2 regions of the Citrobacter koseri ATCC BAA-895 genome follow, and region 1 is predicted to be linked to the other one. Evidence: riboswitches for the same ligand, from Rfam matches in the RefSeq annotation. Region 1 holds a riboswitch; the other holds the start of a gene.
The links. Region 1 has a riboswitch for cobalamin ahead of CKO_RS03485 (cobyrinic acid a,c-diamide synthase CobB). Riboswitches for the same ligand answer to the same signal wherever they lie in the genome.
Positions count from the first base shown of each region.

Region 2: another riboswitch for cobalamin. It lies ahead of btuB (TonB-dependent vitamin B12 receptor BtuB); the one in region 1 lies ahead of CKO_RS03485 (cobyrinic acid a,c-diamide synthase CobB).

Region 1 covers NC_009792.1:769,158-773,498, forward strand. Annotated here, with positions in the region: gene pduF (propanediol diffusion facilitator PduF) at 1-790, shown strand, start outside; gene pocR (transcriptional regulator PocR) at 996-1,907, shown strand; cobalamin riboswitch at 2,206-2,379, shown strand; gene CKO_RS03485 (cobyrinic acid a,c-diamide synthase CobB) at 2,479-3,858, shown strand; gene cbiB (adenosylcobinamide-phosphate synthase CbiB) at 3,855-4,341, shown strand, end outside.
Region 2 covers NC_009792.1:2,801,312-2,805,652, reverse strand. Annotated here, with positions in the region: gene trmA (tRNA (uridine(54)-C5)-methyltransferase TrmA) at 205-1,305, opposite strand; cobalamin riboswitch at 1,420-1,609, shown strand; gene btuB (TonB-dependent vitamin B12 receptor BtuB) at 1,675-3,543, shown strand; gene murI (glutamate racemase) at 3,488-4,339, shown strand.

The DNA of each region.
Region 1 (4,341 bases):
ACAATGTATTGCCGAGTTTTTGGGCACCGGGCTGTTTTTGTTCTTTGGTATCGGTTGCCTGAGTGCATTAAAAGTTGCGGGTGCGAGTCTGGGATTATGGGAGATCTGCATCATTTGGGGGCTTGGGATCTCGCTTGCCGTTTATCTCACGGCCGGGATATCGGGCGCGCACCTGAACCCGGCGATTACCATTGCGCTGTGGTTGTTTGCCTGTTTCCCTGGGCGAAAGGTCTTGCCTTATTCCATCGCTCAGGTTGCCGGAGCGTTCGGCGGCGCGCTGTTGGCCTATCTGCTCTACGGTAGCTTATTTACCGAGTTTGAAGCGGCGAACCATATGGTGCGCGGCAGCGTGGAGAGTCTGCAACTTGCCAGTATTTTCAGTACCTACCCGGCAGCCGCGCTGAGCGTATGGCAGGCGGCGCTGGTCGAAGTGGTCATTACCTCGATTCTGATGGGGATGATCATGGCGCTGACCGATGATGGCAATGGGGTTCCTAAAGGGCCGCTGGCGCCTTTGCTTATCGGTATTTTGGTTGCCGTTATCGGGGCGTCTACCGGGCCGCTTACGGGGTTTGCGATGAATCCGGCGCGTGATTTTGGTCCAAAATTATTCGCGTGGTTTGCCGGTTGGGGAGACATTGCCATGACCGGTGGGCGCGATATTCCTTATTTTATTGTGCCGATTATTGCGCCGATTGTCGGAGCTTGCGCCGGAGCTGCGGTTTATCGCTACCTGATTGGTAAAAATTTACCGTGCAATACCTGTAAGCTGGAGGAAAATGGACGTTAACACGACGGGATGTATGTATTTTTGAAACACGTAAAATCATTTCGTGATCTGGTTTCACGAACTGGTCAAAACGTCTCCCACGGATGGGAGACTTTTGTTATTGTCCCTTATACTTTTTTATCACTAATACAGTATGGTGATGATGAAAGGTAAATGTGAAATAAATGTTCTATTTGCAACAATAAATTAACTGAGGGGTTTTATCATGATTTCTGCGAGTGCCCTGAACTCAGAACTCATTAATAAAATCGCACAGGATTTTGCACAAGCCACCAGTCTGGCGGTCGTGGTTGTCAATATTCACGGTGATGAAATTTCTGAGTTATTCAATTTCACGCCTTTTTGTCAGCTAATGCGTCAACATCCTCAACACAGTATTCGTTGCCGTATGAGCGATCGCTGCGGGGGGCTGGAAGCGTCAAAATCAGATCAGCCCTGTATTTATCGTTGCCATGCCGGGCTAACCGATTTCTCCATTCCTTTGGTGATTGCCGGTCATCTGGTGGGGTTTGTGTTATGCGGTCAGGTACGTTTAAGCGATGATGTTGGACTGGTTGATATTCTTAATGTCGATGATCGCTGGCAGGCCGATCCTGAACTGTTGAATGAGTTCCGAAACGTCCCCGAAATGGACTACGCGCGGGTGATAGCCTCTGCGGATCTGCTGAAGCTGATTGTGGAAAATTGCCTTAAAAAACAACTTAATTTTGTTGTTATCAAAGACAATCCGCCGCAAGCGGAACCTGCTCGTTCGCAACGTGGGCCCAATCCCCACGACAGCAAAATGAAGAAAGCGTTACGCTACATTGACGCGCATTTATCGGACGATCTTCGCCTTGAAGATGTCGCTTCTCACGTCTACCTCAGCCCGTACTACTTTAGTAAGTTATTCAAGAAATATCAGGGAATCGGTTTTAATGCCTGGGTAAACCAACAGCGCATGGCCAGCGCCAGAGAGCTGCTTTGTCACAGTGACTGGAGTATCGCCAGCATTGCACGTAATTTAGGCTTTTCTCAAACCAGTTATTTTTGCAAAGTGTTCCGTCAGACCTATCAGATCACGCCACAGGCTTTCCGTCAGCAAATAAATGATAATTCGTCCGCCGAGTCCGCATAAATAGCAATATTTTGCTATTGCCGATTTTTGATATCGTATTGTATGTCAGTCATTATAAAATGAAAAAAACTATAGCAGAGCAATAAATTGTCATAGCGCAACAAAATAATGTTATCTGAAGGATAAACTGAGCCAGTTTTTATTTTTGTGATGAGATACAGTGTCATTATGAATAGGTTTCATTATTCTTTTGCGCAGTGTTTCATTCAAAACAGGCGTCATTACACCATTGCGTTGGCATAATGGCGCGTAACAGGTAATTAAAATTTAATTGTCGTTATGAGCGAGAAAGTGATGCTCATAACATCAGCCGACAGGTTTGGCACATTTGTGTCAGGGAAGGGGGTGAGAATCCCCCGCAGCCCCCGCTGCTGTGATGCTGACGACCCCGTAAGACCACTGATCGCAAGATTGGGAAGGACGGGCGAGGAGGACGCTAAGCCAGAAGACCTGCCTGTCGGTATTTACCAACAACTTCGGTGGGAAGTGGGTTGCTCAGTAGCGTACAGTCGAAAGACTGGGGTAATACGCAGCTAAACAATACCTCTACCACCCTGAACAGGATCAGGGTATGGCGGCAAAGCTTCACGCATTTATTCTCGCAGGGACCGGAAGCGGCTGTGGTAAAACCACCGTCACGCTTGGTCTGCTGAGTCTGCTGAAAAGACGTGGAATGCGTGTTCAGCCATGCAAAGTCGGCCCTGATTATCTCGATACCGGCTGGCATACGGCAGTATGCGGCAGTGCGTCCCGTAACCTCGACAGCTTTATGCTCCCGGAGCCCGTGCTTAACGCGCTGTTTTGTGAACACATGCAGCAGGCGGACGTCGCGGTGATCGAAGGCGTGATGGGACTCTATGACGGCTATGGCACCGACCCGAACTACTGTAGTACGGCGGCGATGGCGAAACAGCTGGGCTGCCCCGTGATTTTGCTGGTGGACGGTAAAGCCGTTTCTACCTCTATTGCCGCGACGGTAATGGGATTTCAGCACTTTGATCCTGACCTCAATATCGCTGGCGTGATTGTTAATCGCGTTAATAGCGAAACTCACTACCAACTCCTGAAAACGGCGATTGAACGCTATTGTTCGCTACCGGTGCTTGGCTATGTTCCCGGAGTGGAAGGCGTGGCGTTGCCGGAGCGTCATCTGGGGCTGATTACCGCGCGTGAGTCCGTCGTTAATCAACAGCCGTGGCAGGATTTTGCCGATACGCTTGAACGAACGCTGGACATTGATGCGCTTCTTTCCCTGAGTCAGCTAACCGCGCTGCCTGCTGGCGAGTGGCCAGCGTTACCCGACCCGCAGGCGGGAAAAGGACTTACCGTTGCCATCGCGGATGACGAAGCGTTTAACTTTTACTATCCCGATAACATCAAACTGCTGGAACGTACCGGCGTAACGATGACGCGTTTCAGTCCACTGCATGACAGCACGCTGCCGGAATGCCAGATGATCTGGCTGGGAGGCGGATACCCCGAGCTACACGCCGCTGCGCTGGCGGCGAACACCCCAATGCTGGCGCAAATGCGCGCCGCCCATCAGCGCGGCGTGGCGATTTATGCAGAGTGCGGCGGGCTGATGTACCTCGGCAGTACCCTGGAGGACGCCAGTGGAGAGATTCATCGGATGGTGGATGTGATTCCGGGGCACAGCAAAATGGGGAAACGGTTGACCCGCTTTGGCTACTGCGAAGCGCAGGCCAGAGAGCAAACGCTGCTGGCGGCGGCGGGCGAAGTGCTGCGTGGACATGAGTTCCACTATTCTGATTTTCTCCCGGAAAACCCGGCGGTGATGGCGTGCCGTAAAGTCCGCGATGGTAAGACATTGCAGGAGTGGTCTGGCGGCTGGCAGGTGGGAAATACCTTCGCAAGCTACCTTCACGTTCATTTCGCACAACGTCCTGCAATGCTGAACCACTGGCTGGCGGCAGGAAGGGAGGCGCTATGACCGTGCTTGCGTGGTGTATCGCCTGGCTTCTTGATTTCGTTATTGGCGATCCGCAGAACTGGCCGCATCCGGTACGCTGGATTGGCAATTTAATTTCAGCAACTCAACGTGTTGTGCGGCGTTACTGCCATAGTGACAGATCGCTGCGCATTGGCGGAGCGGTGATGTGGCTGGTGGTGGTCGGCGTGACGTGGGCGGTTTCCTGGGGCGTGCTGGCGCTGGCGAGCGAGATCCATCCCTGGTTTGGCTGGTTGGTAGAGATCTGGATGATTTTTACCGTGCTGGCTGGCCGCTGTCTTGCGAATGCTGCCCGCGATGTTGAACGCCCGCTGCGGGCGGGCGATTTAGCTGAAAGCCGCGAGAAGCTGTCATGGATTGTCGGACGGGATACCTCACAGTTACAGCCTGAACAGGTTAATCGTGCCGTGGTGGAGACGGTCGCCGAGAACACCGTAGACGGCATCATCGCCCCGCTTTTTTTCC
Region 2 (4,341 bases), 2.0 Mb from region 1:
CGGGCATATCGCCGGATGGCGGCGTAACCGCCTTATCTGGCCTACGATGATTTGTAGGCCCGGTAAGCGCAGCGCCACCGGGCATATCGCCGGATGGCGGCGTAACCGCCTTATCTGGCCTACGATGATTTGTAGGCCCGGTAAGCGCAGCGCCACCGGGCATATCGCCGGATGGCGGCGTAACCACTTTATCCGGCCTACGTTTTACCTGGCAGTGAGTAACACGCCGCATTCCATATGGTGCGTATACGGGAACTGATCGAACAGAGCCAGACGTGACACATTGTGCGTCTGGCTTAATGTTTCCAGGTTCTTACACAGCGTCTCCGGGTTGCAGGAAATGTACAAAATACGCGGATACGCCTGCACCATTTTCTCGGTTTCACTGTCCAGCCCGCTACGCGGCGGATCGACAAAAATCGTTTCACACTGATAGCTCTTCAGGTCGATACCCTGCAAACGGTTAAACTCACGTACTCCGTTCATCGCCTGCGTAAACTCTTCGGCGGCCATACGGATGATCTGCACGTTATCAATATGGTTAGCGGCAATGTTGTACTGCGCTGCGGCGACTGACGGTTTGGCGATTTCCGTTGCCAGCACCCGGTCGAAGTTACGCGCCAGAGCCAATGAGAAGTTGCCGTTGCCACAGTACAGTTCAAGCAGGTCGCCTTTCGACGCTTTGGTTGCATCCAGCGCCCACTCCAGCATCTGAATATTCATTGCGGCATTGGGCTGCGTGAAGCTGTTCTCCACCTGACGGTAGATCATCTCTTTTCCCGCCACGGGCAGACGTTCGTCAATGTAATCCTGATCCAGCTCGATTTTGGTTTTGGTCGCCCGGCCAATCAGATGCACATTCAGGTTCTGCGCTCGCAGCGCATCCCGCAGCGTTTCCGCTTCCTGGCGCCACTCATCATCCAGCTTTTTATGGTACAGCAGAGAAACCACCGCCTGATTGCTCATCGTGGTGAGGTAATCAATCTGGAACAGCTTATGGCGCAGGACGCGATTATGGCGCACGCCTTCAATCATCGCCGTCATCAGCTGGTTAATCAGCTCGCTGGCCGCCGGGAAGCTGTCGACGCGGATACGGCTTTTTGTCTGCTGCTCAAAAATGATGTGATACAGGTCGTCGCCGTCATGCCACAGGCGAAATTCGGCGCGCATCCGATAATGGCTGGCTGGCGAGCGAAACACTTCCGGGACCAGGTCAGAAAACGGCGCCATCATACTCTGCAAGCGCACCACTTTTTCGGCTAGCTGCGCGTCATACTGTTCTGTCGGAAGGTGTTCGGGGGTCATGATGCATCCTGAAAAATAAAAGTACGCGGGGATTGTAGGGATTGCTCATCAGATGTCCAGTCATTGATGATTTCCGATATTGTGATATGCGGTCTGGACGTAGATTGTTACAGAATGTAGCATCCGTGAGCCGGTCCTGTGAGTTAATAGGGAATCCAGTGCGAATCTGGAGCTGACGCGCAGCGGTAAGGAAAGGTGAGATGAGAGCATAAGCAGACACTGCCACCCGGCGGGAAGTCATCGTCTCTTGTATCCTGAGGATAACTTTCCAAGCCCGAAGACCTGCCGGCTAACGTCGCATCTGGTGTTCATCATCGCGTACTATCGATGAAGCCTGCGGCATCCTTCTTATATTGTGGATGCTTTACAATGATTAAAAAATCTTCGCTGCTGACGGCGCTCTCCGTCACGGCATTTTCTGGCTGGGCGCAGGATACTAACCCAGACACCCTGATCGTCACCGCAAATCGTTTTCAACAACCGGTTAATACCGTACTGGCGCCTGCTGATGTCGTGACGCGTGAGGATATCGACCGCTGGCAAGCGAAGAATTTGAATGATGTGATGCGCCGCCTGCCAGGCGTTGATATCAATCAAAACGGCGGCATGGGGCAGTCTTCTTCTTTATTTATTCGTGGTACGGAAGCCAAACAGGTATTGGTTCTGGTCGATGGTGTTCCCATGACCCGCCCCGGCATTACGAATAACCCCGATCTGAATCAGATTCCAATATCGCTGGTGCAACGCGTGGAATACATTCGTGGACCACGCTCGGCGATTTATGGTTCCGGCGCAATGGGTGGGGTCATTAACGTTATTACGCACTCCGATCAAGAACAGTCAAAAATTACCGCGGGCGTTGGTTCAAAAGGTTATCAGCAATATGACGGTACGTTGCGCCATCGCTTTGGCGACACTGTCGCCACGGTAGCGGGTTCTTATGAGGGCAATAAAGGCTTTAACGTACAGCCCGGCTCAACCTGGGATCACGATCGCGACCGCGATGGTTTTCGCAGCAAGGCATTCTGGGGCAGCCTCGAACATAAATTTAATGATAATTTCGATGGTTTTTTCCGTGGTCACAGTTATACCAACAACTCTGATTACGATCTGGGAAGCCCGCCGTCTATTCCGGCCTACAGTGCTGATGAATCGCAACTCTACAATCAGAGCTGGGACGCAGGTCTGAAATTCAACTCCGGGATTTACTCTTCACAACTTCTCGCCAGCTACCAGAAGGTGAAGGACTATAACTACAGCAGTATTTATGGTCGCTATCATGACGGTACGACGCTCGATCGCATGACCCAGCGTAACCTGCAATGGGGTAATAACCTTATCGTGGGGCACGGTTCCGTTAGCGCTGGCGTAGACTGGCAGCAGCAGCGTTTGACCTCATCCGATACCGTGATGTCGGACACATATAAACGCGATAACACCGGTTTATACCTGACCGGTCAGCAACAATTCGGTGATGTAACGCTGGAGGCTTCAGGGCGTGAAGATCATGATGAACAGTTTGGCTGGCATGGCACCTGGCAGACGACGGCTGGATGGGAGTTTATCGACAACTATCGAGTAACTATCGGCTATGGTACCGGGTTCCTGTCTCCATCTCTGGGGCAGCAGTTTGGTTCTACCCGTTTTGGCATCAACGCGAATCCTAACCTGAAACCGGAAGAGTCTAAACAGTGGGAGGCCGGGCTGGAAGGGCTCACTGGTCCGCTGGACTGGCGCCTGTCTGCCTACCATTACAAGATTACTAACCTGATCACCTACTACTTTGATCCAAACACCTACCAGGGTGAGTATGACAATATTGATGCGGCAACCATTAAAGGCGTGGAATGGACGGGCAGCTTTGATACCGGCATCTTTAGCCATCGTGTCACGTTGCAATATGTCGATCCGCGTAATGACGACAACGGTGAAGTGTTAGCCCGACGCTCGAAGCGCCAGGCGAAGTATCAACTGGACTGGACGATGTTTAACGTCGATATGGATGTATCGTGGCAGTATTACGGCAAGCGCTACGATAACAACACCTCCCAGTACAATAACACCCAGCAAATCTTGCCGAGCTATAGCACTGTTGATGTTTCTGCATCGTATCCGATCACCGATCGCCTGACAGTTCGTGGTAAAATCGCCAACCTGTTCGATAAAGATTACGAGACAGCTTATGGCTACCAAACTGCAGGACGAGAGTACTACTTGTCTGGCAGCTACACCTTCTGATCCACGTCCCACCGTGCTGGTGTTTGATTCCGGCGTTGGTGGGTTGTCGGTCTACGATGAGATTCGGCATCTCCTGCCGAATCTCCACTATATATATGCTTTCGATAACGTCGCGTTTCCTTACGGGGAAAAGAGCGAAGCGTTTATTGTCGAGCGCGTCGTCGAGATCGTTACCGCAGTGCAGCAGCGTTATCCTCTCTCACTTGCGGTAATCGCCTGTAATACGGCCAGTACGGTTTCTCTTCCTGCATTGCGTGAAAAATTCGCGTTCCCGGTTGTGGGCGTCGTTCCTGCGATTAAACCCGCTGCGAGGCTGACCGCCAACGGCATCGTCGGGTTGCTGGCAACGCGTGGCACGGTAAAACGCCCTTATACCCATGAGTTGATAGCGCGATTCGCGAATGAATGTCAGATAGCGATGTTGGGATCGGCAGAACTGGTGGAACTGGCGGAAGCCAAACTGCACGGTGAACCCGTATCGCTGGAAGAACTACGCCGTATCCTGAGACCCTGGCTGCGGATGCCGGAACCGCCCGACACGGTTGTTCTGGGATGTACCCATTTCCCTCTATTACAGGAAGAACTGTTGCAGGTCCTTCCTGAAGGGACAAGGCTGGTGGATTCCGGGGCGGCGATTGCGCGTCGCACGGCCTGGTTGTTAGAGCATGAAGCGCCGGATGCCAAATCAGCGGAGGCTAATATTGCTTTCTGCATGGCAATGACGCCAGAGACCGAGCAATTAATACCCGTTTTACAGCGTTACGGTTTCGAAACGCTCGAAAAACTGGCGGTTTGAGG